DNA from 4 places in the Bradyrhizobium sp. RDM12 genome. Region 4 is predicted to be linked to each of the others. Evidence: predicted binding sites of a transcription regulator. Region 4 holds the regulator's gene; each other region holds the start of a gene.
The links. Region 4 encodes PhoB, which activates phosphate uptake and scavenging genes when phosphate is short. Its sites were predicted from a motif close to TGTCATNNANCTGTCAT; they were not measured.
Positions count from the first base shown of each region.

Region 1: ACTGJ9_RS12890 (YdcH family protein) is a predicted target of PhoB. The motif match lies at 5,142-5,158, and genes of this name have one in related genera.
Region 2: phnC (phosphonate ABC transporter ATP-binding protein) is a predicted target of PhoB. The motif match lies at 2,804-2,820, and genes of this name have one in related genera.
Region 3: ugpB (sn-glycerol-3-phosphate ABC transporter substrate-binding protein UgpB) is a predicted target of PhoB. The motif match lies at 3,404-3,420, and genes of this name have one in related genera.

Region 1 is NZ_CM133064.1:2,660,811-2,668,251, forward strand. Features, by position in the region: partial or broken gene ACTGJ9_RS12855 (IS1380 family transposase) at 1-1,266, shown strand, start outside; gene ACTGJ9_RS12860 (5-(carboxyamino)imidazole ribonucleotide synthase) at 1,599-2,705, opposite strand; gene purE (5-(carboxyamino)imidazole ribonucleotide mutase) at 2,702-3,190, opposite strand; partial or broken gene ACTGJ9_RS12870 (GGDEF domain-containing protein) at 3,332-4,039, shown strand; gene ACTGJ9_RS12875 (hypothetical protein) at 4,063-4,314, opposite strand; gene ACTGJ9_RS12880 (hypothetical protein) at 4,336-4,554, opposite strand; gene ACTGJ9_RS12885 (YdcH family protein) at 4,715-4,915, opposite strand; gene ACTGJ9_RS12890 (YdcH family protein) at 5,244-5,426, shown strand; gene ACTGJ9_RS12895 (IS5 family transposase) at 5,671-6,756, shown strand; gene ACTGJ9_RS12900 (NAD(P)/FAD-dependent oxidoreductase) at 6,879-7,441, opposite strand, start outside.
Region 2 is NZ_CM133064.1:456,624-464,064, forward strand. Features, by position in the region: gene phnE (phosphonate ABC transporter, permease protein PhnE) at 1-822, opposite strand, end outside; gene phnD (phosphonate ABC transporter substrate-binding protein) at 894-1,829, opposite strand; gene phnC (phosphonate ABC transporter ATP-binding protein) at 1,895-2,704, opposite strand; gene ACTGJ9_RS02260 (chloramphenicol acetyltransferase) at 2,879-3,535, shown strand; gene ACTGJ9_RS02265 (alpha-D-ribose 1-methylphosphonate 5-triphosphate diphosphatase) at 3,532-4,725, shown strand; gene ACTGJ9_RS02270 (DUF1045 domain-containing protein) at 4,744-5,442, shown strand; partial or broken gene ACTGJ9_RS02275 (IS110 family RNA-guided transposase) at 5,721-6,991, shown strand; partial or broken gene ACTGJ9_RS02280 (dihydrodipicolinate synthase family protein) at 7,143-7,441, opposite strand, start outside.
Region 3 is NZ_CM133064.1:1,119,296-1,126,736, reverse strand. Features, by position in the region: partial or broken gene ACTGJ9_RS05265 (sn-glycerol-3-phosphate import ATP-binding protein UgpC) at 1-235, opposite strand, end outside; gene ugpE (sn-glycerol-3-phosphate ABC transporter permease UgpE) at 242-1,090, opposite strand; gene ugpA (sn-glycerol-3-phosphate ABC transporter permease UgpA) at 1,090-1,971, opposite strand; gene ugpB (sn-glycerol-3-phosphate ABC transporter substrate-binding protein UgpB) at 2,025-3,341, opposite strand; gene ACTGJ9_RS05245 (CaiB/BaiF CoA transferase family protein) at 3,573-4,775, opposite strand; gene ACTGJ9_RS05240 (organic hydroperoxide resistance protein) at 4,950-5,375, opposite strand; gene ACTGJ9_RS05235 (MarR family winged helix-turn-helix transcriptional regulator) at 5,532-5,990, shown strand; partial or broken gene ACTGJ9_RS05230 (GIY-YIG nuclease family protein) at 5,998-6,232, opposite strand; tRNA gene ACTGJ9_RS05225 (tRNA-Ala) at 6,369-6,444, opposite strand; gene ACTGJ9_RS05220 (TIGR02300 family protein) at 6,535-6,945, opposite strand; gene aroA (3-phosphoshikimate 1-carboxyvinyltransferase) at 7,105-7,441, shown strand, end outside.
Region 4 is NZ_CM133064.1:744,938-752,378, forward strand. Features, by position in the region: gene ACTGJ9_RS03585 (Hsp33 family molecular chaperone) at 1-453, opposite strand, end outside; gene argF (ornithine carbamoyltransferase) at 556-1,479, opposite strand; gene ACTGJ9_RS03595 (acetylornithine transaminase) at 1,479-2,681, opposite strand; gene ACTGJ9_RS03600 (GcrA family cell cycle regulator) at 3,135-3,644, shown strand; gene phoB (phosphate regulon transcriptional regulator PhoB) at 3,742-4,449, opposite strand; gene phoU (phosphate signaling complex protein PhoU) at 4,471-5,187, opposite strand; gene pstB (phosphate ABC transporter ATP-binding protein PstB) at 5,199-6,020, opposite strand; gene pstA (phosphate ABC transporter permease PstA) at 6,017-6,862, opposite strand; gene pstC (phosphate ABC transporter permease subunit PstC) at 6,864-7,441, opposite strand, start outside.

The DNA.
Region 1 (7,441 bases), 1.9 Mb from region 4:
GCTTTTGATGGTGGCCTGGTGACGTCGGATGCGGGCGCGCTGCTGCTGGGCGCGTCTGATCGGGCGATTGATCTGGTGGGGCGCTTTGCCGATTGCTTTCGCGATCATCGCCGGGTGGACTTGATCGAGCACGCAGTCGGAACGTTGGTCGGACAGCGGGTCTTTGGCATCGCACTTGGCTACGAAGACATCAACGATCACGACGAGTTGCGGCACGACCCGCTGATGGCGGTGCTGGCGGGCAAGCTTGTTGCCAGGCGCGAGGACTGCGCACCGGTGGCCGGCAAGTCGACGCTGAACCGGCTGGAACTGGGCCGGGAGGAACCTTCGCGCTATCACAAGATCGCCTACGACGCGGCGGCGATCGAGGCGTTGCCGGTGACGCTGTTCCTGGAGGCGCACAAGCGACCGCCGCCGCAGATCATCCTCGATCTCGACGCCACCGACGATCCTCTGCACGGGCATCAGGAGGGGCGCTTCTTCCACGGCTATTACGACTGCTACTGCTATCTGCCGCTGTACGTGTTCTGCGGCCGGCATCTGCTGGCGGCCAAGCTGCGGCGCGCCGACATCGATGCCAGCGCAGGCAGTGTCGCGGAGATCGCGCGGATTGTCCGGCAAATCCGCGCCCGCTGGCCGTTCGTGCGCATCGTGCTGCGCGCCGACAGTGGCTTTGCGCGCGAGGCGCTGATGGCGTGGTGTGAGCAAAACCGCGTGGATTATCTGTTCGGGCTCGCCCGCAACACGCGCCTGGTCGCCATGATCGAGGAGGAGCTCGCCGCGGCGAGAGCCACAGCCGAGACGACCGGCCAACCGGCACGCCGCTTCAAGGACTTCCAATGGCGTACGCGCGACACCTGGAGCCAGGAGCGCCGCGTCGTCGCCAAGGCGGAGTGGACGCAAGGCGAGGCCAATCCGCGCTTCGTCGTCACCTCGCTCAAGCGCAGCGCGGCGGGCGTGCGGCAGCTCTATGAGGACATCTACTGCGCCCGCGGCGACATGGAGAACCGCATCAAGGAGTGCCAGCTCGATCTCTACGCCGACCGCACCTCGGCCGCCACCATGCGCGCCAACCAGCTGCGGCTGTGGTTCGCCTCGATGGCCTATGTGCTGATCTGTGCCCTGCGGCGCATCGGCCTTGCCGAAACCACCTTTGCGGACGCCACCTGCGGCACCATCCGCCTCAAGCTCCTCAAGATCGGCGCACTGGTGCGCATCAGCGTCCGCCGCATCAGGATCGCCATGGCCTCGGCCTGCCCAGCCGCTCAGCCGTGGGACACGCGGCTCGTCGCCTGGCCGAAGCCGCCAAGGCTCGCGCCTCGCCGGCCTGACACGCGACGCTACGACGCGCTCAATCGGCGGCATCACCAACAGGCCCAACGGAGACATTCAAAACCAAATCGCCGGCTGCGCCTTCAGCGCCACGGCTCCCCGTTGCCTTGCCAAATCCTCCTATCCTCCGTCGCTGAGCAATCGGTCGTGTGAGAAATGCGGGCTAGAAGCGTTTTCGAGCGAAGTGGACACCGGTTCGCGTAAAGAAAACGCGTCAAACCAGGACTCCCACCAAAAATGGGATCGCAGCTTTTGCTGCGGTCCCCTTACTTGCTTTTTGAAGCCCTGACTTCGGTGACGTGGCCCATCTTGCGACCGGGGCGCGGCGCGCCCTTGCCGTAGATGTGGACGGTCGCGCCCGGCACGCTCAGCCAGCTCTCGTAATCGTTGATCTCGTCGCCGATCAGGTTCGTCATGGTGACGATTTCGCCGTGGCGCACCGGCCTGCCGAGCGGCCAGCCGGCAATGGCGCGGATGTGCTGCTCGAACTGGGAGACCGACGCGCCGTCGAGCGTCCAGTGTCCGGAATTGTGCACGCGCGGAGCGATCTCGTTGACCAGCACCTTCGGCCCGGCGCCGTTGGCAAGCACGAACATCTCCACCGCGAGCACGCCGACATAGTCGAGCGCAGTCGCGATCTTGCCGGCGATGCTGCGCGCCTCTTCCGCCAGCGCATCCGGGATCGGCGCAGGTGCGCGGGAAATCTTCAGGATGTGGTCGCGATGCTCGTTCTCGGTGACGTCGAAGCATTCGACCTGGCCTGTGGCCGAGCGTGCGGCGATCACGGAGATTTCGCGCTCGAACGGCACGAAGGCTTCCAGGATCGCCGATTTGGTGGCGAGGCTGGTCCAGACCTTCGCGATGTCGTCGCCATCGCGGATCATGACCTGGCCCTTGCCGTCATAGCCGAAGCGGCGGGTCTTCAGCACGGCGGGGAGGCCGATCCTGGCGATCGCCTCGCGCAACGATGCGACCGAGGTGACGTCGGCGTAAGCGGCGGTGCCGATGCCGCGCCGCGTCACGAAATCCTTCTCGGCCAGCCGGTCCTGGGTGGTCTCGAGGATCTTGCGGTTGGGCAGCACCGGGCGGCGCGCGTCCAATACCATGGCGGCCGCGGCCGGCACGTTCTCGAATTCGTAAGTGATGACGTCGACGTCGTGGGCGAACAGCTCGAGCGCCTCGACATCGGCATATTCGGCGCAGGTTGCGTTCAGCACGACGTCGAAGGCCGGCGAATCCGGATCGGGCGAGAACACCTGGCAACGCAGGCCGAGCCGTGCCGCTGCCGTGGCCAGCATCCGTCCGAGTTGTCCGCCACCGAGGATTCCGATGGTGTCGCCCGGCTTCAGCTTCACCTGCTTTGCGTCAGTCACGCCTTGTCCTCCGGGCGCTCGGCAACCGTCTCGGTCTGAGCCTTGCGCCAAGCGGCCAGGCGGTCGGACAGGGCTGGATCGCACAGCGCCAGCACGGACGCGGCGAGCAGAGCCGCGTTGATCGCGCCGGCCTTGCCGATCGCGAGCGTGCCGACCGGAATGCCGGCGGGCATCTGAACGATCGAATAGAGCGAATCGATGCCCTTCAGCGTCCGGGACTCGATGGGCACGCCGAACACCGGCAGTTCCGTCAGCGCCGCCGCCATGCCGGGCAGATGCGCGGCGCCTCCGGCGCCGGCGATGATGACCTTGAAACCGGCCGTCTTGGCGCCCTTGGCGAAACTAAAGAGCCGGTCGAGGGTACGATGGGCCGAAACGATGCGGGTGTCGAAAGTGACACCAAGCGCTGTGAGCGTGTCGGCGGCGTGCCGCATCGTCTCCCAGTCCGACTGGCTTCCCATGATGATGGCGATCGGCGCGGTCATGACGTCAATTGTGCTCTGAAAACAGAAAGATAGGCCAGATTAACGGTTCCGGCCGGCGGCTCGCAAGGCGGTGGCAAGGAGAAGGGAATGCACTATCCTGTCTTGGTGAATCCCCGCAAGCCTTCATTGAGCAGGATGCCCATGAAGAAACCAAGAAGGGCGACCGCTGCGAAGGCCAAAAAGGGCCGAAAAACCAGCGGGAGCCGAACGAAAACTGCGCCCAAGCGGGCCGCGGCCAGGGCTGCGTCGCCGGGCCGCTCGCCCGCGGCCCGCGCTGCCGGGGAAACCAAGAATACCAGCAAGGCAATCATCCGCGGCCTGCGGACCAAGCTCACCCGGGCGCTGCGGCGCGTCGCCGAACTCGAGGCGGCGGCCGACACCGACTTCCTGCTGGACATACCCAACCGGCGCGGCTTCGAGCGCGAGCTCCAGCGTGCCGTCGCCTATATGAAACGCTACCGCGCCAGCGGCGCGCTGATCGTGCTCGACGTCGACCGGTTGAAGCCGATCAACGATTCCTTCGGTCACGGCGCCGGCGACAAGGTGCTGAAGGCGATCGCTGCGACGCTGACACGGCAGATCCGCGCCTCCGACGTGGTCGGCCGTCTCGGCGGTGACGAGTTTGCCCTGCTGTTGTGGAATCTCAGCGAGACCGATGCCAAGGCGAAGGCTGTGATCTTCGAGCAGGCGATCGACGATTTGTCGTTCGTCTTTCGCGGCCAGCAGGTCAGCGCGGGCGCCTCCGCCGGTGTCGCGCTGCTCGGTGCGCACTCCGATGCGGTCCGCGCGCTGGAGGAAGCCGATGCCGCCATGTATGTGCGCAAGGCACACCGGCGGCACGAGCCGCGGAGTCAGGCTTGCCAGCAGCTGACTTACAATGTTGCGAGATCTTCCGGCACGTTGCCGAATTTGCGCAGCAGCGTGGCGTCACCGAATTCGCCGGTCATGGGATCGCCGCTGCGGCTGAATGCCACCGCGCCGATATGGCCGGCACCGTGCGCCAGCGCCTCGGCGCGCCGCAAAGCGGCTGTCGAGCTCTGGCATTCCTCGGCCGCGCCCGCGACAGGCGATCCGTCGGCATCGATCAGGAAGGGCATTGCAACGTAGTAGGTTACGTCCGACATGGCGTTGCTCCAGTGTTGAGCTCAAGCGGCGCTGCTTTTGCTCCGCATCTTGCGGCGCGAGGTCTCGGGAATGCAGCCGGCCGAAATCGCTGCCTGCAATTCTTCCAGCTCGGCTTCGAGATATTCGTTGGCCATGATCAGCGCCTTGATGGTGCTGCGCAGATTGCCGTCGCACATCGCGATCGCCCGATCGCAGGCCTGTTCATAATGGCTGTTGTCGAGAAGGGTGGGGGCTGACATCTGCGGTGTCCTTGCGGGTTGTCCTCGGACGCTTCATTGAACGTTTCCTTGGGTGTTTCCTCGAGTGTTCCCTGGGGCGTCGGGGGCGGAATTTATGTTCCTCTTTTGTTCTTTTTGAGTCAAGCGGATTCCTGCGCGGCACTCCGCGAGCGCTCGCGGATCAGGCGATGATGTCGGGCGTAATCTGGTCTTCGATGAAGGCGATCCGGTCGCGCAACAACAGCTTGCGTTTCTTCAGTCGCTGTAGCCGCAACAGGTCGGGGGCGGGCGATTGATGCAGTGCATCGATCGCCGCATCGAGATCTCGGTGTTCCTGCTGCAACCGGGTAAGCTCGGCTTCGAGCTCGTCTTCATTGGTCATGTTTGCGGTGGCCGAAAACCGATAAGGCTGAGATTAAGGCTGTGGATGCCCTGTGGAAATTATCGTCCTTGCGCAGCGTGATCGCAAGCGATCTGCGACCTCCGCGCACCGCTCTCTCGTAAGATATTTCAACGATTCGCAAGCGCGTGGCGCAAGCACATTGATATCATGGATCTTTCACCGCGTGGTTCCGTACTCACGCTTCATTACATATGAATTTTCAAAAATGACGGTGCGACGACGGATACCCATCGACAGAACGAATCGGTGATGTAGACTTGCTCGTCCGGATCGAATCCAAGGTTTACCCCTACCGAGGAGGTTTCGAATGACAATTCAGGCACATCTGGTTGAATTGGAACGGAAGCACAAAACTCTCGAAAACGAATTGCACGAAGCTCTCGTGCACCTTTCAACAGACGACCTGCAAATTGTTGAGTTGAAGCGCCGGAAGTTGATGGTCAAGGACCAGATCGAACGTCTGAAGCACACCGGCGAAACGCTTCACTAGTCAGCCTCGTAACAGCGTCCAGTTTGACCGTATCCTTTCGGGCAGGGATGAGCCTTTGCGCTTATCCCTGCTCTCAGGTGCGCGCACGCGTTGCGCGGGCGTCAGCTTTTGTTGGGACGCGTTTTCTTGACGCGAGCCGGTCTCCACGTCGCTCGAAAATGCTCTAGCAGTCTGCTGAAGAACCCCCTCGCCACGGAGAGGGCTTGATGATTCACTTTATCATCTCGAATCGGCGGAGGCGATCATGCGCGGCAGGTTTACGGATCAGGGCGGCCTGTTTTCGTACATCGCGCCGGATAAGCGTGTGCCAGCGAACCACCCGCTGCGGAAGGTCCGGGAACTTGTCCGGGATGTTTTGAGTGATTTGAACCGCAGCCTTGGGAGGCTCTACGCCAGCGAGGGACGTCCTTCGATCCCTCCGGAGCAATTGCTAAGTGCGCTGCTGCTGCAGGTGTTCTACGGCATCCGCTCGGAACGTCAGTTGATGGAGCAACTGGACTACAATCTTTTGTATCGGTGGTTTGTGGGACTGTCGCCGGACGATCCGGTTTGGGACCCGACCACCTTCACCAAGAACCGGGAGCGGCTGCAGAACGGCGATGTATTCACGAAGTTCATGACCAGGCTTCTCAACCATCCACAGGTCAAGCCGCTGCTGTCGGACGAGCACTTCTCGGTGGATGGAACGCTGATCGAAGCCTGGGCTTCACAGAAGAGCTTTCGTCCCAAGGACGGCAGCGGCGACGATGATGACGGCGCGAACTTCCATGGCCAGAAGCGCAAGAACGACACCCACGCGAGCACCAGTGACCCCGACAGCCGGCTTTATCGCAAGGCGGCCGGACGGGAGGCCAAGCTTTGCTATATGGGCCACGCCACCATGGAGAACCGGCATGGGCTGGCGGTGGCCGGCAGGGTCACGCATGCCAATGGCACCGCCGAACGCCGGGCTTCGGAGACCATGCTGAAGGCGAGACGCAAAGCCGCAGGCCGCTGCATCACGGCCGGTGAGGACAAGGCGTACGATACCGCCGATCATGTCGCCAATCTTCGCGCCATCGGCGTGACGCCGCATGTGACACAGAACCAGGCCGTCACCAAAACCGGCAAGACCCGCAACAGCGCCATCGACGAACGAACCACGCGGCATCCAGGGTACGGCATGTCGCAATCGCGCCGGGCGATGGTCGAGTGCATTTTCGGATGGGGCAAGCAACACGGCACCATGCGCAAGACCAAACATCGCGGCATCGCTCGCGTCGCCGCCGACTTCCTGCTCAATCTGATCGCCTACAACCTGATCCGCATTCCAAAACTGCTTGCCCCTTAGCCACCCAGCGTCAGGGTGCCCCCAACACCAGGCTAGAAATCACATCCAACTCCGCCACGCCGCCCCAACAACGACCGGACAGAATAAGAAAACTCTCCATTTCAAGGTTTTTCAGCAAACTGCTAGATTTCTGCGAGCTCCGCGACGTGGTCTGCGATCGCGAGCGACGATGTCAGTCCCGGCGATTCGATGCCGAACAGATTGATCAAACCCGCGACGCCATGGTCGCGCGGACCCTGCATCAAGAAATCCTGCGTTGCCACGGCCGGCGGCACGATCTTCGGGCGGATGCCCGAATAGCTCGGCATCAACGCGCCGTCGGGAAGCGTCGGCCAATATTTGCGGATCGCGGGATAGAAGCGCTCGGCGCGCGACGGATCGACCTCATAGTCGATCGTCTCGATCCATTCGACGTCGGGGCCAAAGCGCGCCTGTCCTGCCATGTCCAAGGTGAGATGCACGCCGAGACCGCCGGACTCGGGCACGGGATAGATCAAGTGCGAGAACGGTGCGCGCGCGTTGCAGCTGAAATAGTTTCCCTTTGCGAGATAGGCCGGCGGAATCCGGTCGACCGGCATGCCGTCGATGTGGCGCGCCACGGTCGTCGCCGAAAGCCCGGCGGCGTTGACGAGCAAGCCGCATTGCAGCGTCATCGGCGCTTCGCCGCCGGCCTCGATCTCGATCA
Region 2 (7,441 bases), 290 kb from region 4:
GAAGACGGTGACGATGATGAGGAGCAGGATCGCGCTGACGTCCGAATAATAGAACTTGCGGATGGCGACGACGAGCTCCTGCCCGATGCCGCCGGCCCCGACGAAGCCCATGACCGACGCTTCGCGGACATTGACCTCGAAACGCAGCAGCGCGTAACTGGCATAGCCCGCCGTCACCTGCGGCAGAATCGCAAACCGCATGCAGGAGACCCAGCTCGCACCGGTCGAACGGATGCCTTCGACCGGCTTCATGTCGGCATTCTCGACGATTTCCGAGAACAGTTTCCCCAAAGCGCCGGTGGAGTGGATCGCAATCGCGAGCACACCGGCCATCGGCCCGAGGCCGAAGGCGATGACGAAGATCAGCGCGAAGACGATGCCGGGGACGGTACGGGCGAATTCGAGCAGGCGCCGCACCACGAAGCGGAGCCATGGCCCGGGCGAGGTGTTTTCGGCGGCAAAGAAGTTGAGGGCGAAAGCGAACACCGCGCCGATCAACGTGCCGACATAGCTGATCAGCAGCGTCTCACCGAGCATCTTCAGCCATTTGCGCCAGCCCCACAACCATTCACCGATATCGGTCCAGACCCGCTGGCCGCTATCGAGCGTGAGGATGCGATCGAAATAGCTGACGAAGTTGCCGAAATAAGTGAACAGGGTCCGCAAATTTACTTCTGCGCCGATCGCAGCGAGCAGCAGCGCAGTCGCGAAAATCGCGGCCCCCAACAGGAGGCGAAGCCGCTTGCGCAGGACCGCCTTGTTGTAGGCGGCGTTCAGCGCAGCAAGCTGCTGCTCGGGGAGGATCGAAACCGCGACGGTCATTGGATGGGAACTGGTCCGTCAAGGGAAAGAGCCGGGTCCATCGACCCGGCTCAAGTAGCTCGTCCCGAAACTCAGGACGCCTTCTTCTTGCGCAGTGCATCGACGAACTTGATCAGCTCGATCGTGCCGTCCCAGTCCTTGGTGGTGGCGGGATGAAAGCCCTTCTTCTGGCCGTCCTGGAGGCGATCGAAGGCGGCCTTGTCCTTGACCGGCGCGTCGAAGAACGCCTTCGCGATCGCCGCCTTGGCCTCTTCCGGCAGGTCGGAGTTATAGGCATAGGGGCCGTTGATGATCGGCGCCGATTTGTGGATGATGCGGAAATCGTCCTTCTTCATCGGCGAGCCGTCGGCATTCTTCAGCATGCCCTTGGTCAGCATCTGCGCCAGCGTCGAATCGTCGTCGCTGGTCCACTGGTTGGCGGCGACATCCACCGTGCCCTGCGCCAGCGCCAGGATCGCATTCTCATGGCTGCCGGTGAATACGACCTTGCCGAAATAGGTGTCGGCGTCGGGGATGCCCATCTTGTCCAGCTCGAAGCGCGGCACGTTGTTGCCCGAGGTCGAGTTCGGGTCGACGAGGCCGAGGTTCTTGCCCTTGAGGTCATCGACCTTCTTGTAGGGGCTACTCGCCTTGACGAAGAACACCGAGTAATAGCCGGTCGAGCCATCGGCATTGATGTCGTTGGCGAAGGCGTCGGTCTTGACGCCGGTCAGGCGGGCGCGGGCGAACGAGGCCGAGCCGTAGCTCGCGATGTGAATGTTGCCGGCGCGCTGGCCTTCGATGACAGCCGCATAGTCGTTGGCGATGCGCAGCGTGACCTTCACGCCCAGTTCCCTCGAGAGATAGCTCATGAACGGCGCCCAACGCTCGGTCACGCCCGAGGCGTTTTCCGCCGGAATGACCGCAAAGGTCAGTTCGGGATATTTGGCTTTCCAGTCCTCGGCGGAGGCCGAAGTCGTGAACGCGAGCGCGGCGGCGCCGGCAAGAATGAGTCTGCGAGTGATCATGATACCCTCTTCATCGGTTGGGTGCGGTTGACGCGAAACAAAGAATTCAACAGGGGCGGCGCGACTCAGGCCGCCGCGGCCGTTCCGAGTGCGGGGACGCCCACGGGCGCCGACGCAGGCGTGCCGCCCATGATTTCGGCGGCCTCGAGATCGTACAGCTCGCGGGCAACCTGATCGGTCAACTCAGCCGGGGCTCCGTCGAACACCACGCGCCCCTGGGCCATGCCGATCAGCCGATCGCAGTAGCTGCGCGCCAGATCGAGCGAATGCAGATTGCAGAGCACCGTGATGCCAAAATGCTTGTTGATACGCAGCAGCGCATCCATGACGATCTTGGTGTTGCGCGGATCGAGCGAGGCGATCGGCTCGTCGGCGAGGATGATGTCGGGCTGCTGCACCAGCGCCCGCGCAATCGCGACGCGCTGCTGCTGGCCGCCGGAGAGCTGGTCGGCGCGCTGGGCGGCGAGCGAGGCGATGTCGAACTGTTCGAGCGCCGACATCGCCAGCGCCTTGTCCTGCTCCGGCCAGGTCTGCGTGAGCGAGCGCCAGGCCGGCATCGTCGCAAGGCGTCCCATCAGGACGTTGGTCAGAACGTCCAGGCGGCCGACCAGATTGAACTGCTGGAAGATCATCGCCGAGCGCGCCCGCCACTGCCGCAGCTCCTTGCCGCGCAGCGCGGTGACATCGAGGCCGTCAAACAGGATGCGGCCTTGCGTCGGCTTGGCCAGGCGATTGATCATGCGCAGCATGGTCGACTTGCCGGCGCCGGAGCGCCCGATGACACCGACAAAGCCGCCGGGGGAGATTTGAAACGAAGCGTCGTCGACTGCGGCTTTTGCGCCGAAGCGGCACGTCAGACCTTCAACCACCAGCATGCAGGGCTCCAGAGTAGCTGGGACCCACCGCTATCGCCGGCGCTTGACACTTGTGTGACACGCGCGCTGCGGTGCGGCGTTGCTACACACCTCATCCCCTGTCATCTCATCGTCATGACGTTGTCATCAAGCCGCTCGAAGACGAGCGCCCGCCCTCGAATCCTCGGATGCAGCATGGCCAAGGTGCTTTCGGTCCAACCGACTATCGATCCTTCGGCGAAACTGCATGAGACCTGGCTCGGCGCCTATACCGAGGTCGGCGCGCGCACCATGCTGCATGAAGTCGCGATGGGCGATTACTCCTACGTCGTCAACGACGCGCAGATCACCTATACGACCATCGGAAAATTCTGCTCGATCGCGGCGATGACGCGGATCAATCCCGGCAATCATCCGATGCATCGCGCCACGCAGGCGCACTTCACCTACCGCTCCAGCGCCTACTTTCCGGGCGAGAGCGACGATACCGAATTCTTCGACTGGCGACGCCAGCATCACGTCCATATCGGCCATGACGTCTGGATCGGCCATGGCGCGATCGTGCTGCCCGGCCGCAACATCGGCACCGGTGCGGTGATCGCGGCCGGCGCCATCGTCACCAAGGACGTGCCGGCCTATACCATCGTCGCCGGCAATCCGGCGCGGATCGTGCGGCGCCGGTTCTCGGAAGAGGTTGCCGGACGGCTTGCCAAGCTGGCATGGTGGGACTGGGATCACGACAAATTGCGTGAAGCGCTGCCCGATTTCCGCAAGCTCGCGATTGAAGATTTCCTGACGGCATACGAAGCAGGGGCAAGTGCCTCTTCCAGCAAGCGAAGCGCGATCGCGTGACAGACATTTTCATCGAAGGCGGCCGGACCCTGATGGGCTCCGAGCTCGCCGAAACCTCCCTTGCAGTATCGGGGACCGACATCGTGCAGATCGATGCATCTCGCGGTCACGCGCGGCTGGCGATCGATGCGCGCAGCCTGCTGGTTCTGCCCGGCATCGTCGATCTGCACGGCGATGCCTTTGAGCGGCAGATGATGCCGCGCACCGGCGTCGACTTCCCGATCGATGTCGCGCTCGCCGACACCGATCGCCAGGTCATCAGCAACGGCATCACCACGGTGTTCCACGCCACGACCTGGTCGTGGGAGCCGGGCCTGCGCAGCGGCGACAATGCAAGGCGTCTGCTCGAGGCGATCGAGCGGCAGCGTCCGCAGTTTGCTGCCGACACCCGCTTCCACCTGCGGCACGAGACCTACAATCTCGACGCCGAGGACGAAATCGGTCAGTGGCTCGCAGAGGGCCGCGTCGACCTGTTCGCCTTCAACGACCACATGGACGGGGTCGTTGCCGACATCTCCAATCCGCGCAAGCGCAACCGCATGGTTGAGCGCACCGGGCTGTCGAGCGAGGAGTTCGACGGGCTCGTCGCGCATATTGTCTCGCGCGCTGCCGACGTTCCGGCGTCGATCACCCGGCTCGCTGCGGCGGCACGCAGCGCCGAGGTGCGGATGCTCTCGCATGACGATGCGAGCCCGGCGATGCGCCGGAACTTTCGCAGTCTCGGCGTGACGCTCGCCGAATTTCCGATCAACGAGGCGACGGCGCGCGAGGCCGCAGATCATGGCGATGCCATCGTCTACGGCGCGCCGAACGTCGTACGCGGCGGCAGCCACATCGGCTGGACCAAGGCCTCGGACATGATCGCGAAGGGGCTCTGCTCGGTGCTGGCATCCGACTACTACTATCCGGCGCCGCTGCTCGCTGCATTCCGGCTTGCTTCAGACGGCGTGCTGCCGCTGACGGAGGCCTGGAAGCTGATCTCGTCGGCACCGGCGCAGGCCACGGGCCTGACCGATCGCGGCACGCTCGCCGCAGGCCGTCGCGCCGACATCCTGCTGGTCGACGATAGTACATCGCAGCGGCCGCGGCTGGTCGCGGCGATCGCTGCCGGCAAGCTCGTGCATCTCACCGACGCGACACGACTGCTCGGCACGGCAGCGACGCCGCGCGGGACTGTCGTCGCCGCATAAATTGGTTATGCTCCGGCAATGACAGCCCTTCCCCGCTACGCGATCTATTTTGCCGCCGGCGCCGACAACGCGCTGTCTCGCTTCGGCGCCGAGTTGCTTGGCTATGATGCCTATACGGGCGATGAGGTTTCGTTTCCGCAGGACGTTCTGCACGTTGCGCCGGACTGGCGCGACATCACCGCTGATCCCCGCAAATACGGCTTTCACGGCACGCTGAAAGCGCCGATGGCGCTAGTATCGGGCAAGACCGAGGCCGAGCTCAAGGCTGCTTGTGCGACATTCGCCGACAAGACGCGGCCGATGCCGGTGATCCAGCCGGTGGTCGATGCCATCAGCGGCTTCATCGCCGTCGTTCCGGCTGCGCCGGTCGACGCGCTCCACCAACTGGCGGCCGACTGCGTCCGCGATTTCGATTCATTCCGCCCGCCTCTGACGGCTGAAGAGCGCGCGCGGCGGAAACCCGAAAATCTCAGCGAGCGGCAGCGCGCGTATCTCGACCGCTGGGGCTATCCTTACGTGATGGAAGAATTCCGCTTCCACATGACGCTGACGGGGCGGCTGGATGCGGCGCGGCGTGGGCCGATTCTGGAGATGCTGCGCAGAAGATTCGCAACGCTGAAGCTCGATGCGCTAGCGATCGATCGTATCGCGCTGTTCGCACAGGACAATGCCAAGGTGCGATTCCGCATCATCGGCGAGTGGATGCTGGCGCGATAGCCTCAACGAACTCCGTCATTGCGAGTTGGGACCGGCTTGAGGAGCCGACGCGCGCTGAATGAAACTTTTCACGGGTGGGCGAAGGCGGTAGACTGGAGCGCCGTCGGCAAAGAGGTCGATTACTCTCTGGTGCGTGAGAGCCCGGTTGCGAGTTGGACCCGGGTTGCCTGGATGACCCACACTGGCGCGGAGGAGCCGCAAGGCTCTGGAGCACGCTTCCTAGCATTCTTTTCTGACAGGCGCCTGTGCCGCCGGCGCCAAATGTTGAGGAGAGAAGCATGGATATTTTGTACGAGCGGGTGGCAGGCCTGGACGTGCACAGGGACACGGTCGTGGCCTGTGTGCGGATCATGGTCGATGGCAAGGCGCAGCGGGAGTGCCGGACCTTTTTGGCCACGACGGAGCAGCTTGTGGAACTGCGAAGGTGGCTGGAAGAATGCCGGTGCACGCATGTGGCGATGGAGGCGACGGGAGTCTACTGGATGCCGGTGTTCCGGATCCTGGGCGAAGGCGCCTTTGACCTGATCATCGCCAATGCAGCGCACATCAAGAACGTGCCGGGACGCAAGACCGACATGAACGATGCGATGTGGATTGCCGATCTGTTGGCCTGCGGGCTGATCAAGGGCAGCTTCATTCCGGAGGAGGAGGTGCAGGAGCTGCGCGCGCTGACGCGGACGCGCAAGCAACTGGTGCGCGAGCAGACGCGGCACGTGCAGCGGATCGACAAGACGCTGGCGGAAGCCAACATCAAGCTCGGCTCGGTAATCTCCGACATCATGGGCGCGAGCGGGCGGCGGATCATCCAGGCGATGATCGAGGGCGTGCGGCAGCCGAACAAGCTGGCCGAGCTTGCCGGCAAGCAGATCAAGGCGTCGCCAAAGGAGCTTTACGATGCGTTGCACGGGCGCCTGACGGATCACCACCGCTTCCTGCTCGCGCTTCATCTGCGCCAATGGGATGGTCTGGATGAAACGATTCGCAAGCTCGATGCCGAAATCGCTCAGCGGATCGAGGGCATGGAAGCGGAAATCGATGGCGGCAAAACCCCTTTCGCCACCTGATCGAATTGCTGACCACGATTCCCGGGGTCAGCGCAGTGGCGGCGCCAGCCATTCTGTCCGAGATCGGCGCCGACATGAGCCGTTTCCAGACCGCCGGCCATCTCGTCGCCTGGGCCGGACTGTGTCCCGGGCAGAACGAGAGCGCCGGCAAGCGCAAGTCCTCGCGCCTGCGCAAGGGGGCACCGTGGCTCAAGACCATGCTCGTTCAATGTGCCTGGGCCGCCAAGCGCGCAAAGAACAGCTACTACCGAGCCCAATTCTTCCGCTTGCAGGCCAAACGCGGGCCGCAAAAAGCCATCTGTGCCGTCGCCGCCTCGATCCTCACCGCCATCTATCACATCCTCAAGAACGGCACGGAGCACCATGACCTCGGCGCCGACTACTTCGACCGCCGGCCCACCGAGGTCAAAGCAAGCCGACTGGTCGCACGTCTCAAAAAGCTCGGCTTCGCCGTTCAACTCCAGCCCATAGCGGAGGCCGCCTGACGCCAAACGACCAACCGTTTCTTCCTAGCGTAGCGAAGCAATCCAGACCGCCACCGCGGAAGCATTTCTGGATTGCTTCGCTTCGCTCGCAATGACGGCGGAGAGACTTGATGAGGGCGGAGAGACCTACTTCATGAGGGAGAGACCTACTTCCCCAGCGCAAGGCCAGCGCGTCGCGCTCCTTGGCCAGCTCCAGCAATCCCGCGCGCGTCGCCGGATGCAGCGGCTGGAGGGGATGCCGCACGGTGTCCGACTTGATCACGCCGCCGGCCTGCATCATAGCCTTGCAGGCGATCAGGCCGCATTGGCGGTTCTCGTAGTTGATCAGCGGCAGCCAGCGTTCGTAGGCGGCCTTCGCCTCCTCGCGCTTGCCGACAAAATAGGGATCGATGATCTGGCGAATGCCGTCGGGATAGCCGCCGCCGGTCATCGCGCCGGTCGCGCCCGCAT
Region 3 (7,441 bases), 370 kb from region 4:
CGATGTCGCGATCGGCGGGCTCGACCTGGTTGACGACGCGGCCGCCGATGTCGATCTCGCCGCCGGTGACGGTCTCGAGCCCCGCGACCATGCGGAGCAGCGTGGACTTGCCGCAGCCGCTTGGTCCGACCAGCACGCAGAACTGGCCGTCGCCGACATCGACGTTGACACCCTTGATGGCCTCGAAGCCGCCGGGATAGGTCTTGCGGACGTTGCGCAGGGTGACGTTGGCCATAACTCTCTACTTCTCCGTCTCGACCAGGCCGCGCACGAACAGTTTCTGCATGGCGACGACGACGAACACCGGCGGCAGCATGGCCAGCACGGCGGTCGCCATCACGATCGGCCACTCGGTCAGCGCATCGTTGGTGGTCATCATCTTGCGAATGCCGATCTGGATGGTCTGCATGTCGTCGCGGGTGGTGATCAGCAGCGGCCAGAGATATTGATTCCAGCCGAGAATGAAGAGGATCACGAACAGCGCGGCCATGTTGGTGCGCGACAGCGGCAACAGCGTATCCCAGAAGAAGCGCAAGGGTCCCGCGCCGTCGATGCGCGAGGCCTCCAGCAATTCGTCCGGGACGGTCATGAAGAACTGGCGGAACAGCAGCGTCGCGGTGGCCGATGCGATCAGCGGCAGCGCAAGGCCGGCGTAGCTGTCGAGCATGTGCAGGTCGGCGACGATCTTGTAGGTCGGATAGATGCGGACCTCGACCGGCAGCATCAGCGTGATGAAGATGATCCAGAAGATCGGCATCCGGAACGGGAAGCGGAAATACACGATCGCATAGGCGGAGATGATCGAGATCGCGATCTTGCCGACGGCGATCGCGAGCGCCATGATCAGCGAGTTCAGCATCATGTTGCCGACCGGCTCGCGGGTCGAGCCGCTCGTGCCGACGAAAATGGTCTGGTAGTAGACCTCGAAGAAGTGCCCGCCCGGCAGCAGCGACATCTGCCCGTTGGCGATCAGCGCGTTGTCCTGGGTCGAGGCGACGAAGGCGACGTAGACCGGGAAGGCGACGATCGCGATTCCGATCCAGAGGATGATGTGGGCGACGTAGCGTCGAAAGCCCTCTTGCTCGACCATCAGTAGGTCACCTTGCGTTCGACGAAGCGGAATTGGATTCCGGTCAGTACGATGACCATGACCATCAGGATCACCGACTGTGCCGCCGAGCTGCCGAGGTTTCCGCCGATCAGGCCGTCATTATAGACCTTGTAGACCAGCGTCTCCGTCGACTTGCCGGGACCGCCGCGGGTCATGGTGTCGATGATGCCGAAGGTGTCGAAGAAGGCGTAGACGATGTTGATGACCAGCAGGAAGAAGATGGTCGGGGACAGCAGCGGGAAGGTCACGGTCCAGAACCGGCGCATCGGGCGCGCGCCATCGATCGCGGCGGCCTCGAGCACGCTCTTCGGGATGCTGGCGAGCCCTGCGAGGAAGAACAGGAAGTTATAGGAGATCTGCTTCCAGGCGGCTGCGAGGATGACCAGTGTCGCGGCCTGATTGCCGTCGAGCAGCGGATTCCATTCGATGCCGGCGGAACGGAGATAGCGCGAGAGCACGCCGAGCGAGGGGTGCAGCATGAACACCCAGAGCACCCCGACCACGGGCGGCGCGACGGCATAGGGCCAGATCAGCAGCGTGCGATAGACCGCGCCGCCGCGTAAGGGCTTGTCCGCCATGACCGCGAGCAGCAGCGCCACTGAGAGCGAGGACGCCGCGATCGCAAACGAGAAGAAGAAGGTTCGGACGATCGTCTCGAAATAGGCGGGATCGCTCAACAGTTCGGCATAGTTCTCGAACCAGACGAAGCTCGTCGAGAGGCCGAAAGCGTCCTGCAGCAGGAAGGACTGGATGACGGCCTGCACGGCCGGCCAGTAGAAGAAAATCAGAACGATCGCGAGTTGCGGAGCAACCAGCGCGTAGGGCAATAGCTTTGATCGGAAAATGGCTTGCTTTTGCATGATGGGGTGGCGCCGGCGGGCCGCTCGTCGTGCGGACCGCCGGCGCCTTCGCTTTATTTTACGGCGGTCTTTTCGAACTGACGCAGCATCGTGTTGCCGCGCTCGACGGAGGCATCGAGCGCCTGCTTGGCGGTCTTCTTGCCGGCCAGCGCCTGTTCGATCTCTTCCGCCCAGACGTCACGCAGCTGAACCATGTTGCCAAGGCGCAGGCCGCGCGAGTTCTCGGTCGGCTCCTTGTTGGTCAGCTCGAGCAGCGGGGTCTCGAGATAGGGCTGATCCTTGTAGAAGCCCTCTTCCTTCGCCTTTGCGTAGGCCGCCTTGGTGATCGGCAGATAGCCCGAGGCCTTGTGGATGTAGACCTGACGGTCGGTGTCCGAGAGGAAGGTCAGGAACTTGGCGACGCCCTTGTATTCGTCGGCCGACTTGCCGCCCATGACCCAGAGCGAAGCGCCGCCGATGATCGAGTTCTGCGGCGCACCCTTGACGTCAGGATAATACGGCATCGGCGCCGCCGTGAAGTTGAACTTGGCCTGCGCCTTGACGTTGCCGAAGAAGGCCGACGAGGTGAGATAGATCGCGCATTCACCCGAGGTGAAGCGGCCTTCGCCCTGGTTGGTGCGGCCGGCGTAGTCGTAGGTCTTGTCCTTCTGCAGCTCGACCAGCTTCTCGAGATGCCTTTCCTGCAGCGGTGCGTTGAACTCGAGCTTGGTGTCGAAGCCGTCGAGGCCGTTGGCCTTGCTGGCGAGCGGCACGTTGTGCCAGGCGGAGAGCTGCTCGAGATTGACCCAAGTGACCCAGGAGTTGGAGAAGCCGCAGGTCGGGTGGCCGTTGTCGTGCAGCTTCTTGGCGACCTCGAACACTTCGGGCCAGGTCTTCGGGATCCCGGCGTTGACCTTCTTCAGCTCGTCGAGATTGACCCACATCACGGTCGACGACGAGTTGAATGGGAAGGACAGCATCTCGCCCTTCGAGGTCGAATAGTAGCCCGTGATTGCGGACAGATAGTTCTTCGGATCGAACTTCTCGCCGGCATCGGCCATCAGCTTGTAGACGGGCTTCACGGCACCGGTCGCGGCCATCATGGTCGCGGTGCCGACTTCGAACACCTGCATGATGTGCGGGGCGTTGCCGGCGCGGAACGCGGCGATGCCGGCGTTCATGGTGTCGGGATAGCTGCCCTTGTAGGTCGGGATGACCTTGTAGTCGCTCTGTGACGCATTGAAGTCGTTGGCGAGCTTGACGATGACGTCGTTGTTCGCGCCCGTCATCGCATGCCACCACTGGATTTCAGTCACGGCCAGTGCCGGCGAAGCCGTCATGCCAACCGCGATTGCAACAGCGGCAGCCGCCCCAAAATGTCGAAGAGCCATCAAGTAACCTCCCTTGGCCGTCCTTGGCCGTCAAAAAGATGCGCTTGCGCTAGCAGCGCCTTATGACGTTCACATGACTGTGTAAGCGGCCGAAACGAAAGCAGCAAGCGCTGCCAAAAGGGAAGTCGTCAAATAGGCGAAGACGCGCGCTCGGGCAGCCTCCTCCGTTCGCAGTGCACATGCGTGCCGGTGCCGCACTGCGGCATTTGCTTGGGGGAAGAAGCGAGGGCCCTAGCGCTTGCGCTCTGGCCCGCAGACCACGCCGCTGTCGACCATCGCCTCGATCTCCGCCTTTGAGTAGCCGAACTCGCCCAGCACCTCCTGGGAATGCTGGCTGAACTTCGGCGGCAGGCGGCGCAGGCTCGGCTTGCTGCGATCGAGCCGGATCGGCGAGGCCACGCCCTTGTACCAGTCCTTCGCGATGACATCGCCGCGCGCGATCGTGTGCGGATTCGTCAAGGCCTGATCGATCTTCTGCACGGGACCCGCGGGCAAGCCCGCGGCCAGCAGGCGATTGCACAGCGGCTCGGCCTCGTGCTGGCTGAACACCGCGGCAAGCTCGGCGCGCAGCGCATCGCGATTGGCGATGCGGTCCTTGTTGCGGGCAAAGCGCGGATCGCTGCCGAGCTCGGGCTTGCCGATCTCCTTGGCGAGCTTGCGGAAGGTGCCGTCATTGCCGACGCCGATGAAGATGTTGTCGGTCCTGGTCGGGAAGATCGCGTAGGGCACGAGATTCGGATGCTCATTGCCGGTGAGGCCGGGCGGCTTGCCATGCATGAAATAATTCGCGGTGTGCGGATGCATGATGGCGAGGCCGGTCTCGTACAGCGTCGTCTCCAGAAACTGGCCCTTGCCCGAGCGCTGCCGCTCCGACAGCGCCATCAGGATGCCGATCGCTGCATAAAGACCGGTGGTGATGTCGACCAGCGGCACGCCGATCCGCATCGGCCCGCTCTCCGGCGATCCGGTCGCCGCGATCATGCCGGTCATGGCCTGGATGATGGCGTCATAACCGGGATCGCCGCCGCGCGGGCCATCGGCGCCGAAGCCGCAGATCCGGCAATGCACCAGACGCGGATATTTCTGGCTGAGCACATCGTTGCCGATGCCCCATTTCTCCAGCGTGCCCGGCTTAAAATTCTCGATCAGGACGTCGGCCGTCTCCAGCATCTTGAGCAGCACGGCGCGGCCGCCCTCGGAGGCGAGGTCGAGGCCGATCGAGCGCTTGTTGCGGTTGATGCCGACGAAATAGGCCGCGTCGTCCTCGTGGAAGGGAGGGCCCCAGTCGCGCACCTCATCGCCTGCCGGCGGCTCGACCTTGATCACGTCGGCGCCATGGTCGGCGAGGATCTGGGTGCAATAGGGACCGCCGAGCACGCGCGTGAGATCGACGACGCGCAGTCCGCTCATTGCGCCCAAAACGGCTTCAGTCATGCCTTCGCTTCCCCTGTGTAGGCGTTTGACCACAGGCCTAGCGAGGTTCGTCCAAGCCAGCAATGGCTTGCCGCATGTGGGCGTATGCGCTCGCCGCCCAATCCCGCGGCGCGGCAAATCGGACGGAAGCGGCCGGCCCGAGGGGGATCCGGGGCCAGCCAATCCACCGTCAGATCAGACGACCGTCAGGCGGACGTCGACATTGCCGCGCGTCGCGTTGGAGTACGGGCACACCTGGTGCGCCTTCTCGACCAGCGCCTCGGCGTCGGCGCGGGACAGCCCCGGCAGCGAGACGGCCAGATCGATATCGAGCCCGAAGCCGCCGGCCGAGCGCGGGCCGATGCCGACGGTCGAGGTCACGGAGGCGTCGGCGGGGACCTTCGGGCCGCCCTGCGAGGACACGAACTTCATCGCGCCGATGAAGCAGGCGGCATAGCCGGCCGCAAACAGCTGCTCGGGATTGTTGCCGGCGCCGCCGCCGCCGCCGAGCTCCTTCGGCGTGGTGAGCTTGACGTCGAACGTGCCGTCGAGGGTCGCGGCATGGCCGTCACGGCCGCCGGTGGCTTTTGCGCTGGTTTTGTAGAGGACGTTCACGGACATTTTGGTCTCCTCGGGGTCTTCGGGTTAGGGTGCATCCTGTGTCGCAAACAATTAGATTGCGCGAAATTGAAATTTGCATGCCTCACATTTAATTGTTCGCAATTGAATGTCGGCCCGCCCGGTCCCACAATGCCGGTCAATCACGTGAGATTCTCTATGGCCCGGAAATTATCGACTCTGGATCCGCAACGCCTCGACAACCAGATCTGCTTCGCCGTCTATTCAGCCGCGCATGCCTTCAACCGCGTCTACAAGCCGCTGCTCGACCGGCTCGGCCTGACCTATCCGCAATATCTGGTGATGCTGGTGCTGTGGGAGCGCGACGACGTGCCGGTGAAGGACATCGGCGAAAAATTGTTTCTCGATTCAGGCACGCTGACGCCGCTCCTCAAGCGGCTCGAAGCCGCGCACCTCGTTAACCGCACGCGCTCCAGCGAGGACGAGCGTCAGGTCCTGATCGCGCTGACGCCGCAGGGGCACGCGCTGAAGGACAAGGCGCGCAGCGTCCCGCAGTCGATCCTGGCTGCGTCGGACTGCTCGGTGCCGGAGCTGATCGCGATGAAGGACGAGATCGTCGCACTGCGCGATCGGCTGAATGCGGTGATCGGGGAGTAGGGGGTCGCTAGCAGAGCCGCTTTTTCGAAAAGGCCCGGCCGGAGTGTGATATTTCTCGAAGGCCAAGGCCTTTAGCTTGTCAGGAAGGCGCAGTACCAAACCAGCTTCCACGGTTTGAATTTGGCTGTATGAGCGGATTTGCCCGCATTATGCTCGGGCATCCGTCGCTTCAGATCCTCCGTGGCGCCAATGTATTCCTGGTCGGGGAATTCGATGCTGCGGATGATGTAGACGTACCACATCGATGGCTCGCGTCCGGGCAGTCGTTAGGTGGGAGTCTCACCGGGTCCGTCTTCGCCCTCCGGGCTTCGCCGGACACCACGCTTCGCCCTTCGAGGTCCGCGCGGCTGCGCCACGCGTAGCCCGAAGGGCGAAGCGTGGTGGAGCCAGGCGGGATCGAACCGCCGACCTCTTGCATGCCATGCAAGCGCTCTCCCAGCTGAGCTATGGCCCCTTAAGTCCTGGGACGATCCTGTGGATCACTCCCGACCGGCGAGCCTGGTGACTCGCGCGGTGCACCCTTTTTCACAGATCAGGGCTGATCTCAAGTCTCTTCATCACCTCCGACATCACCAATGATGTCGGTCACGTCCTCATCGCCCTCTTCTTCGTCGGCAATGAAGGTCGAATCATCGTCATCATCGTCGTCGAGAGTCTCGTCGACCTCGATATCGTCCTCGGATTCGGGAACGACGGCCTTGACCTTGCCGGTGTTCTCCTCGGCATCGGCCTCCTCGAGCGAGACCTCTTCGACCTCGGCCGGCTCCGGCGTGGTGTCCGCGGCTGCTGCAGCGTGGCGGGCTTCGGCGCCACGCGGCACACGTGCCGGCGCCACGGGTGCGATCGGCACAACCTCGCCGGTATAGGGCGAGATCACCGGATTCTTGTTGAGGTCGTAGAACTTCTTGCCCGTAGTCGGGCAAATACGTTTGGTTCCGAGTTCGGACTTGGCCACGGCAGAGGAATCCTGGAATGTCTGAAAAGCGGTGTTTCACTTGGCTAGTTGGCGGCCCGCTGTCAATAGCGCATTACGAGAGAAAGACATGCCCGTGACGGCGGAGAGACCATGTGGTAGGTGCCCGCAGCCTCTTCGGACGCATTCAAGGACACAATCTTGACCCATTCCGACAAGCCGACGCCGCTCAAGTCGCGCGCAAGCGGTGCCCTGACCGGAAAAGTACGGGTGCCCGGGGACAAGTCGATCTCCCACCGCGCCCTCATCCTGGGCGCGCTGGCTGTCGGCGAGACCCGGATTACGGGCCTCCTTGAGGGCGTAGACGTCCTCAACACCGCCAGATCTATGCAGGCGCTCGGCGCCAAGGTCGAACGCACTGGCGATTTCGCGTGGAAAGTGCAGGGCGTGGGCGTCGGAGGCTTTGCCCAGCCCAAGGCCGCGCTGGATTTCGGCAACTCCGGCACCGGCTGCCGGCTGGTCATGGGCGCGGTCGCCG
Region 4 (7,441 bases):
CAGACCCTGGTAGCGGCTCATATCGGGCCCCTGGTCGATGGTCATGGCGAGATGGCCGTGGCCGAGCAGCGCGCCGGAGTCCTTGGCGTCACCGAGGCGCTCGGCGTCAAAGCGCGCATAGGCGCGCAGGCGATCCGGTGCCTGATAGTCCACCACCAGAAATGACACCGGCCCGTCGGTCTGGGCCTGGAGGATGAAGCGGCCCTCGAATTTCAGCGCCGAGCCGAGCAGCGTCGTCAGCACGATGGCCTCGCCGAGCAGCTTGCCGACAGGTGCCGGATAATCGTGCTTGGTCAGGATCTCGTCGAGCGCGGGGCCAAGCCGCACCAGACGCCCGCGCACGTCGAGCGCGTCGACCTCGTAGGGCAGCACGGCGTCGTCGATCGGAACCGCGGATGGCGCGCGAACCGGGCCTTCGAGCCCGGTTTTCATGTCAGGGGATTGGGAAACCATGGCGCATTATCTGGGGTCTGTCGAAGCAAAATGAAAGAGGCACGCCACGTTCCGTCGCTGTCGGACGACGGCTGCGTAGTCCCATCCGGGCTACAGATCAGACTACTTCACCGCGTCAAAGCACCAGGCCAAAATGCCCTTCTGCGCATGCAGGCGGTTTTCGGCCTCGTCGAACACGACCGATTGCGGGCCGTCGATCACCTCATCCGTGACCTCCTCGCCGCGATGGGCGGGCAGGCAGTGCATGAACAGCGCGTCGGGCTTGGCGAGCGACATCAGCTTGGAATTGACCTGGTAGGGCTTGAGCACATTGTGACGGTGCTCGCCTTCCTTGTCGCCCATCGACACCCAGGTGTCGGTGACGACACAATCGGCGCCCTTCACGGCGGCCTCGGGATCGGTGCCGAGCACGATCGGCGCGCCCGTGGCCTTGATGAAGTCGCGCATCACCTTCTTCGGGGCAAGCTCCGGCGGGGTTGCGACATTGAGGTTGAACTTGAAGCGCTCGGCGGCATGGGCCCACGACGCCAGCACGTTATTGTCGTCGCCGGTCCAGGCCACGGTGCGACCTTCGATCGGGCCGCGATGCTCTTCGTAAGTCAGGAGATCGGCCATGACCTGGCACGGATGCGAGCGCCGCGTCAGGCCGTTGATCACGGGCACGGTCGCATTCGCCGCGAGCTCCAGCAGCGCCTCGTGATTGAGGATGCGGATCATGATGGCGTCGACATAGCGCGACAGCACGCGCGCGGTGTCGGCAATGGTCTCGCCGCGGCCGAGCTGCATCTCGGCGCCGGTGAGCATGATGGGCTCGCCGCCGAGCTGGCGCATGGCGACATCGAACGACACGCGCGTGCGGGTCGACGGACGCTCGAAGATCATCGCCAGCGTCTTGCCTTCGAGCGGCTTGACCGGCTGATGCGCCTTCTGCTTCGCCTTCATGGCGGAGGAGGCGGCGAGCATGCTCTTGAGCTCCGACAGCGGCAGCTCGTTGATGTCGAGGAAGTGCTTTGGCGTCTTGCTCATCAGCTTGCCGCCCGCTTGTTGCCGGACAGCGCAGTGCAGGCGCGTTCGAGCCGTCCGACGCTGTCCTCGATCTCGGCTTCGGCGACGATCAAGGGCGGCAGGAAGCGCACGACATTGTCGCCGGCGCCGACAGTGAGCAGTTTTTCATTGCGCAGCGCTGCGACCAGATCGCCGGAGGGCACCACGGCCTTGATGCCGATCAGGAGCCCCTCGCCGCGGACTTCGCTGACGACATCGGGGTGACGGTCGATCACCGAGGCGAGCTTTTGCTTGAGCAGCAGCGACATCTTCTGCACGTGGTCGAAGAAGCCGGGCTTGAGCATGACGTCGAGCACGGCGTTCGCGGCCGAGATCGCCAGCGGATTGCCGCCGAAGGTCGAGCCGTGCGAGCCGGGCCCCATGCCGGAGGCCGCATCCGCGGTCGCCAGCACCGCGCCGATCGGAAAGCCGCCGCCGAGCGCCTTGGCCAGCGACATCACGTCGGGCGTGACGCCGGTGCGGCGATGAGCGAAGAGATCGCCGGTGCGGCCCATGCCGGTCTGCACCTCGTCGAAGGCGAGCAGCAGGCCCTTCTCGTCGCAGAGCTGGCGCAACGCTCTCAGGAAAGAAGGCGCCGCCGAACGCACACCGCCCTCGCCCTGGATCGGCTCGATCAGGATGCCGGCGGTCTGCGGACCGATCGCTTTCTTCACCGCCTCGATGTCGCCATGCGGGACCTGGTCGAAGCCGTCCATCGGCGGACCGAAACCTTCGAGATATTTTGCCGAGCCGGTCGCAGCCAGCGTCGCCAGCGTGCGGCCGTGGAAGGCGCCCTCGAAGGTGATGATGCGGTAGCGCTCCGGATGTCCATTGGAGAAGTGATGATGGCGGACCAGCTTGATCAGACCCTCCAGCGCTTCGGCGCCGGAATTGCAGAAGAACACGAAGTCCGCAAAACTCTCGTTGCAGAGACGCGCGGCGAGCTTCTCGCCGTCCGGGCTCTGAAACAGGTTCGACATGTGCCAGAGCTTTGTGGCCTGCTCCTGCAGCGCCTTGACCAGCGCGGGATGGGCATGGCCGAGCGCATTCACCGCCACGCCCGAGGTGAAGTCGAGATAGCGATCGCCATTGGTTGCGATCAACCAGACGCCTTCACCGCGCTCAAAACCGATGTCGGTCCTGGCGAAAACGGGGAGCAAGTGCGGCGCTGCGCTGTTAGCCATGATGGTCTCTTTGGATGTTTCGGACGGCCTGAACGTGCGTTGCGCAGCGCATCATTGGTCCGGAAAACGAAACGTGCCGCCTTTTAAGGGCGGCACGCGTCACTATCTTATGCTTGGCACCATTGGTGTCAATGCCGACCGGAAAGCCCCACGAAATCCTGATTCCGTAGTCTTGCGGTGCCGAATTTGCGGGATTTTGGCCACGGAACATGTGGAAGCGAGTCGGCGGACTCTTGCGCGTGAGTCACGCCATATTGTAGCGTCTGGCTTGTCAGATACGACATCTCGTGCAGCGGTTCTGATCCCAAAAGTCCTCATGTACCGGCGTAAACGTTCGGGCGTCTCATTGCGCCCGGCGAGCCTTAAGGGATTCTGGCGGCACGGGTTTTTCGAGGCTTAGGCATTCGTTGTGCGGTCCCAGTATGGCGGGCGCGCGGCGAAGGAAAGGGTGCAATGACGGTTTTGACCTGGTCCGACGATCGCGTCGAACAGCTGAAAAAGCTCTGGGAGGCCGGACTTTCGGCCAGCCAGATCGCCGCTGAGCTTGGGAATGTCACCCGCAACGCCGTGATCGGCAAGGTTCACCGGCTCGGCCTGTCGGGCCGCGCCAAGAGCCCGTCTTCGGCAGCTCCGCGGCCGCGCAAGGCGCGTCCAGCGCAGCACATGATGCGGGCGAGCAGGCCGATCGCGCGCGGCAATACCGCGCTGGCGCAGGCCTTCGAGGTCGAAGTCGAGGCTGAACCGGTCACCTACGACAACGTGGTACCGATGAGCCAGCGGCTGTCGCTGCTCGAATTGAACGAGGCGACCTGCCACTGGCCGGTCGGCGATCCCTCGAGCGCGGACTTCTTCTTCTGCGGCGGCAAGGCGCTCTCCGGCCTGCCCTATTGCGCCCAGCACTCGCGGGTCGCGTATCAGCCGGCAGCGGATCGCCGGCGGGCGCCGGCGAAGCCGCCGCGGTAAGTATTGTCTCAGTCAAATTTAGGAGCCGTCGCAATGACGGCTCAACAAACTCCGTTGTCGCCGGGACGACAGTTACAATTGTTGACGCAGCTGTGGCTTACGCCTGCTCGGCCTTCGCGAACCGGTCGTCGAGCGCATAGCCCGCGCCGCGCACGGTACGGATCGGGTCCTGCTCGCGACCGAGATTGAGCAACTTGCGCAGGCGGCCGATATGCACGTCGACGGTACGCTCATCGATGTAGATGTCGCGACCCCAGACGCTGTCGAGCAGCTGCTCGCGCGAGAATACGCGGCCGGGATGCTCCAGGAAGAACTCCAGCAGGCGATACTCGGTCGGACCGAGGTCGATCGGCCGGCCCGAGCGCGCCACGCGGCGCTTGTCGCGGTCGAGCTCGATGTCGCCGAATGCCAGCACGGTGGCGAGCCGCTCCGGACTTGCGCGCCGGAGCAGACCTTTGACGCGCGCCAGGAGCTCAGGCACCGAGAACGGCTTGACGATGTAATCGTCGGCGCCGGTCGCAAGGCCCCGGACCCGCTCGCTCTCCTCGCCACGCGCGGTGAGCATGATGATCGGCAGCTGCTTGGTGTCGGACCGCGCGCGCAACCGCCGGCACAGCTCGATGCCTGATAGCCCCGGCAGCATCCAGTCGAGCACGATCAGATCGGGGATGTGCTCCTTGAGACGGGTGTCGGCGTCGTCGCCGCGCATCACCGTCTCGACGTCATAGCCGTCGCCTTCGAGGTTGTAGCGGAGCAGCTCGGTCAGAGCTTCCTCGTCCTCAACCACCATAATGCGTGCGCCCATCGCTCGTCGCTCCTTGCGTAATCAGGCGTTCGGGACCGTGGTGGCGAAAGTCGTCATATCGCCCTTCGGCCGCTTGTCGGTGATCGCCTGGCCCTCGATCATGTAGAACACGGTCTCGGCGATGTTGGTGGCGTGGTCGCCGATCCGCTCGATGTTCTTCGCGCAGAACATCAGATGGATGCAGAACGAGATGTTGCGCGGATCCTCCATCATGTAGGTGAGGAGCTCGCGGAACAACGAGGTGCAGATGGCGTCGACTTCCTCGTCGCCCTTCCACACGGCCATCGCCGCCGGCAGATCGTGCGCGGCATAGGCGTCCAGCACCGACTTGACCTGCTGCTGCACGAGATCGGTCATGTGCTCGAGGCCGCGGAACAGCTTGAGCGGATGGAAATCCGTCTCCAGCGCGGCCACGCGCTTGCCCATGTTCTTGGCGAGGTCGCCGATACGCTCGAGATCGGTTGCAACGCGCATGGCGCCGACGATCTCGCGCAGATCGACCGCCATCGGCTGGCGGCGCGCGATCGTGAGCACGGCGCGCTCCTCGATCTTCCTCTGCAGCGTGTCGAGCTCGGCATCGATGGTGACGACGCGCTGGCCGAGCGCGACGTCGCGTCGGATCAGCGCGTCGACAGAATCGACGATCATGCGCTCGGCGATGCCGCCCATCTCGGCGACCAGGCGCGTGAGCTCCTGGAGGTCGGTGTCGAAGGCCTTTGCGGTATGTTCGGAACCCATGTGCCGTCTCCTCAGCCGAACCGGCCGGTGATGTAATCCTGCGTGCGCCGGTCGGTCGGCGACGTGAAGATCTTGCTGGTGTCGTCGAACTCGATCAGCTCGCCGAGATACATGAAGGCGGTCTTGTCGGAAACGCGGGCCGCTTGCTGCATGTTGTGGGTCACGATCGCGATCGTATAGCTTTCGGACAGCTCCTGGATCAGCTCCTCGACCTTGGCGGTCGAGATCGGGTCGAGTGCCGAGCAGGGCTCGTCGAACAGGATCACCTCGGGCCGTACCGCAACCGTGCGGGCGATGCAGAGGCGCTGCTGCTGGCCGCCGGAGAGCGACAGGCCGGAGGCGTTGAGCTTGTCCTTGACCTCGTTCCACAGCGCGCCGCCGCGCAGCGCCTTCTCGACGCGGTCGTCCATCTCGGATTTCGAGATCTTCTCATAGAGACGGATGCCGAAGGCGATGTTCTCATAGATCGTCATCGGGAACGGCGTCGGCTTCTGGAACACCATGCCGACGCGGGCGCGCAGCAGATTGAGGTCGAGCCTGGGGTCGAGGATGTTGGTCTGGTCGAGCATCAGCTGACCGGTGACGCGCTGGCCCGGATAGAGGTCGTACATCCTGTTGAAGATACGCAGCAGGGTCGACTTGCCGCAGCCGGACGGGCCGATGAAGGCCGTGACGCGGTTGGTGCCGAGCGCCAGATTGATGTTCTTCAGCGCGTGATGCTCGCCATAATAGAAGTTGAGGTTGCGCACCGTCACCTTGGCCGGTGCTTCGGGCAGCATCGGCGCCTGGGGCAGGCCGCCGGCCGCGCTCATCGATACGGAAAGATCGGTCATTTCGCGGTCCTCTCGGCGCCAAGAATGCGCGCGCCAATATTCAGGGCAAGAACGGTCAGGGTAATGAGCAGTGCGCCGCTCCAGGCGAGCTGCTTCCAATAGGCGTAGGGGCTCTGGACGAAATTGTTGATGGTGACTGGCAGGTTCGCCATCGTCTTGTTCAAGCCGAGGCTGAAGAACTGGTTCGACAGCGCGGTGAACAGCAGCGGCGCGGTTTCGCCGGCAACGCGGGCGGTGGCGAGCAGCACGCCGGTGATGAGACCCGAGCGGGCAGCACGATAGGCGATCCGCTTGATCACCAGCGAGCGCGGCAGGCCAAGCGCAGAGGCCGCCTCGCGCAGCGCGTTCGGCACCAGGAGCAGCATGTCCTCGGTCGTGCGAAGCACCACCGGGATCACGATGACGGCGAGCGCGAGCGAGCCTGCGATCGCCGAGAAGCCGCGCATCGGCACCACTACGGCGCCGTAGATGAACAGGCCGATGATGATCGAGGGCGCCGAGAGCAGGATGTCATTGATGAAGCGGATCACGGAGGTCAGCTTGTCGTTGCGGCCGTACTCGGCGAGATAGGTGCCGGCAAACAGGCCGAGCGGCGCGCCGATGCCGACGCCGATCACGGTCATGATCAGGGAGCCGACGATGGCGTTGCGCAGCCCGCCTTCGTTCGAGCCCGGAGGCGGCGTGTCCGAGACGAACAGATCGAGGTTGAGGCCGGCCACACCGTTATAGAGCAGCGTGATCAGGATCAGCGCGAGCCAGGTGACGCCGAAGGCGGCAGCGGCAATGCAGAGGCCGCGGATCACCATGTCCTTGCGGCGGCGGCGTGAATAGATCGGGTTCATGTTAGTTCCCCGCCTTCTTTTCCAGCCGCATCAGCATCAGCCGCGCCGCTGCGAGCACGAAGAACGTCAGCACGAACAGCAGCAAGCCGAGCAGGATCAGGCCGGATTGGTGCAGGCCGTCGCTTTCGGCGAATTCGGATGCGATCGCCGCCGAGATCGTGGTGCCCGGTGCGAAGATCGATGACGAGATGCGGAACGAGTTGCCGATGATGAAGGTCACCGCCATGGTCTCGCCGAGCGCGCGTCCGAGCGCCAGCATGACGCCGCCGATGACGCCGACGCGGGTATAGGGAATCACCACGCTGCGCACGACTTCCCAGGTGGTGCAGCCGACGCCGTAAGCAGCCTCCTTCAGCACCGGGGGCACCGTCTTGAACACGTCGACCGAGATCGAGGTGATGAAGGGCAGCACCATGATAGCGAGGATCAGCGCGGCGTTGAACAGGCTGAGATAGGACGGGGGGCCCGCGAAGATCGCCCCCAGCACGGGGACGCCGTCAAAGATCCTGATCATGAAGGGCTGAAACGTGTTGGCCAGGAACGGACCCAACACGAAGAAGCCCCACATGCCGTAGATGA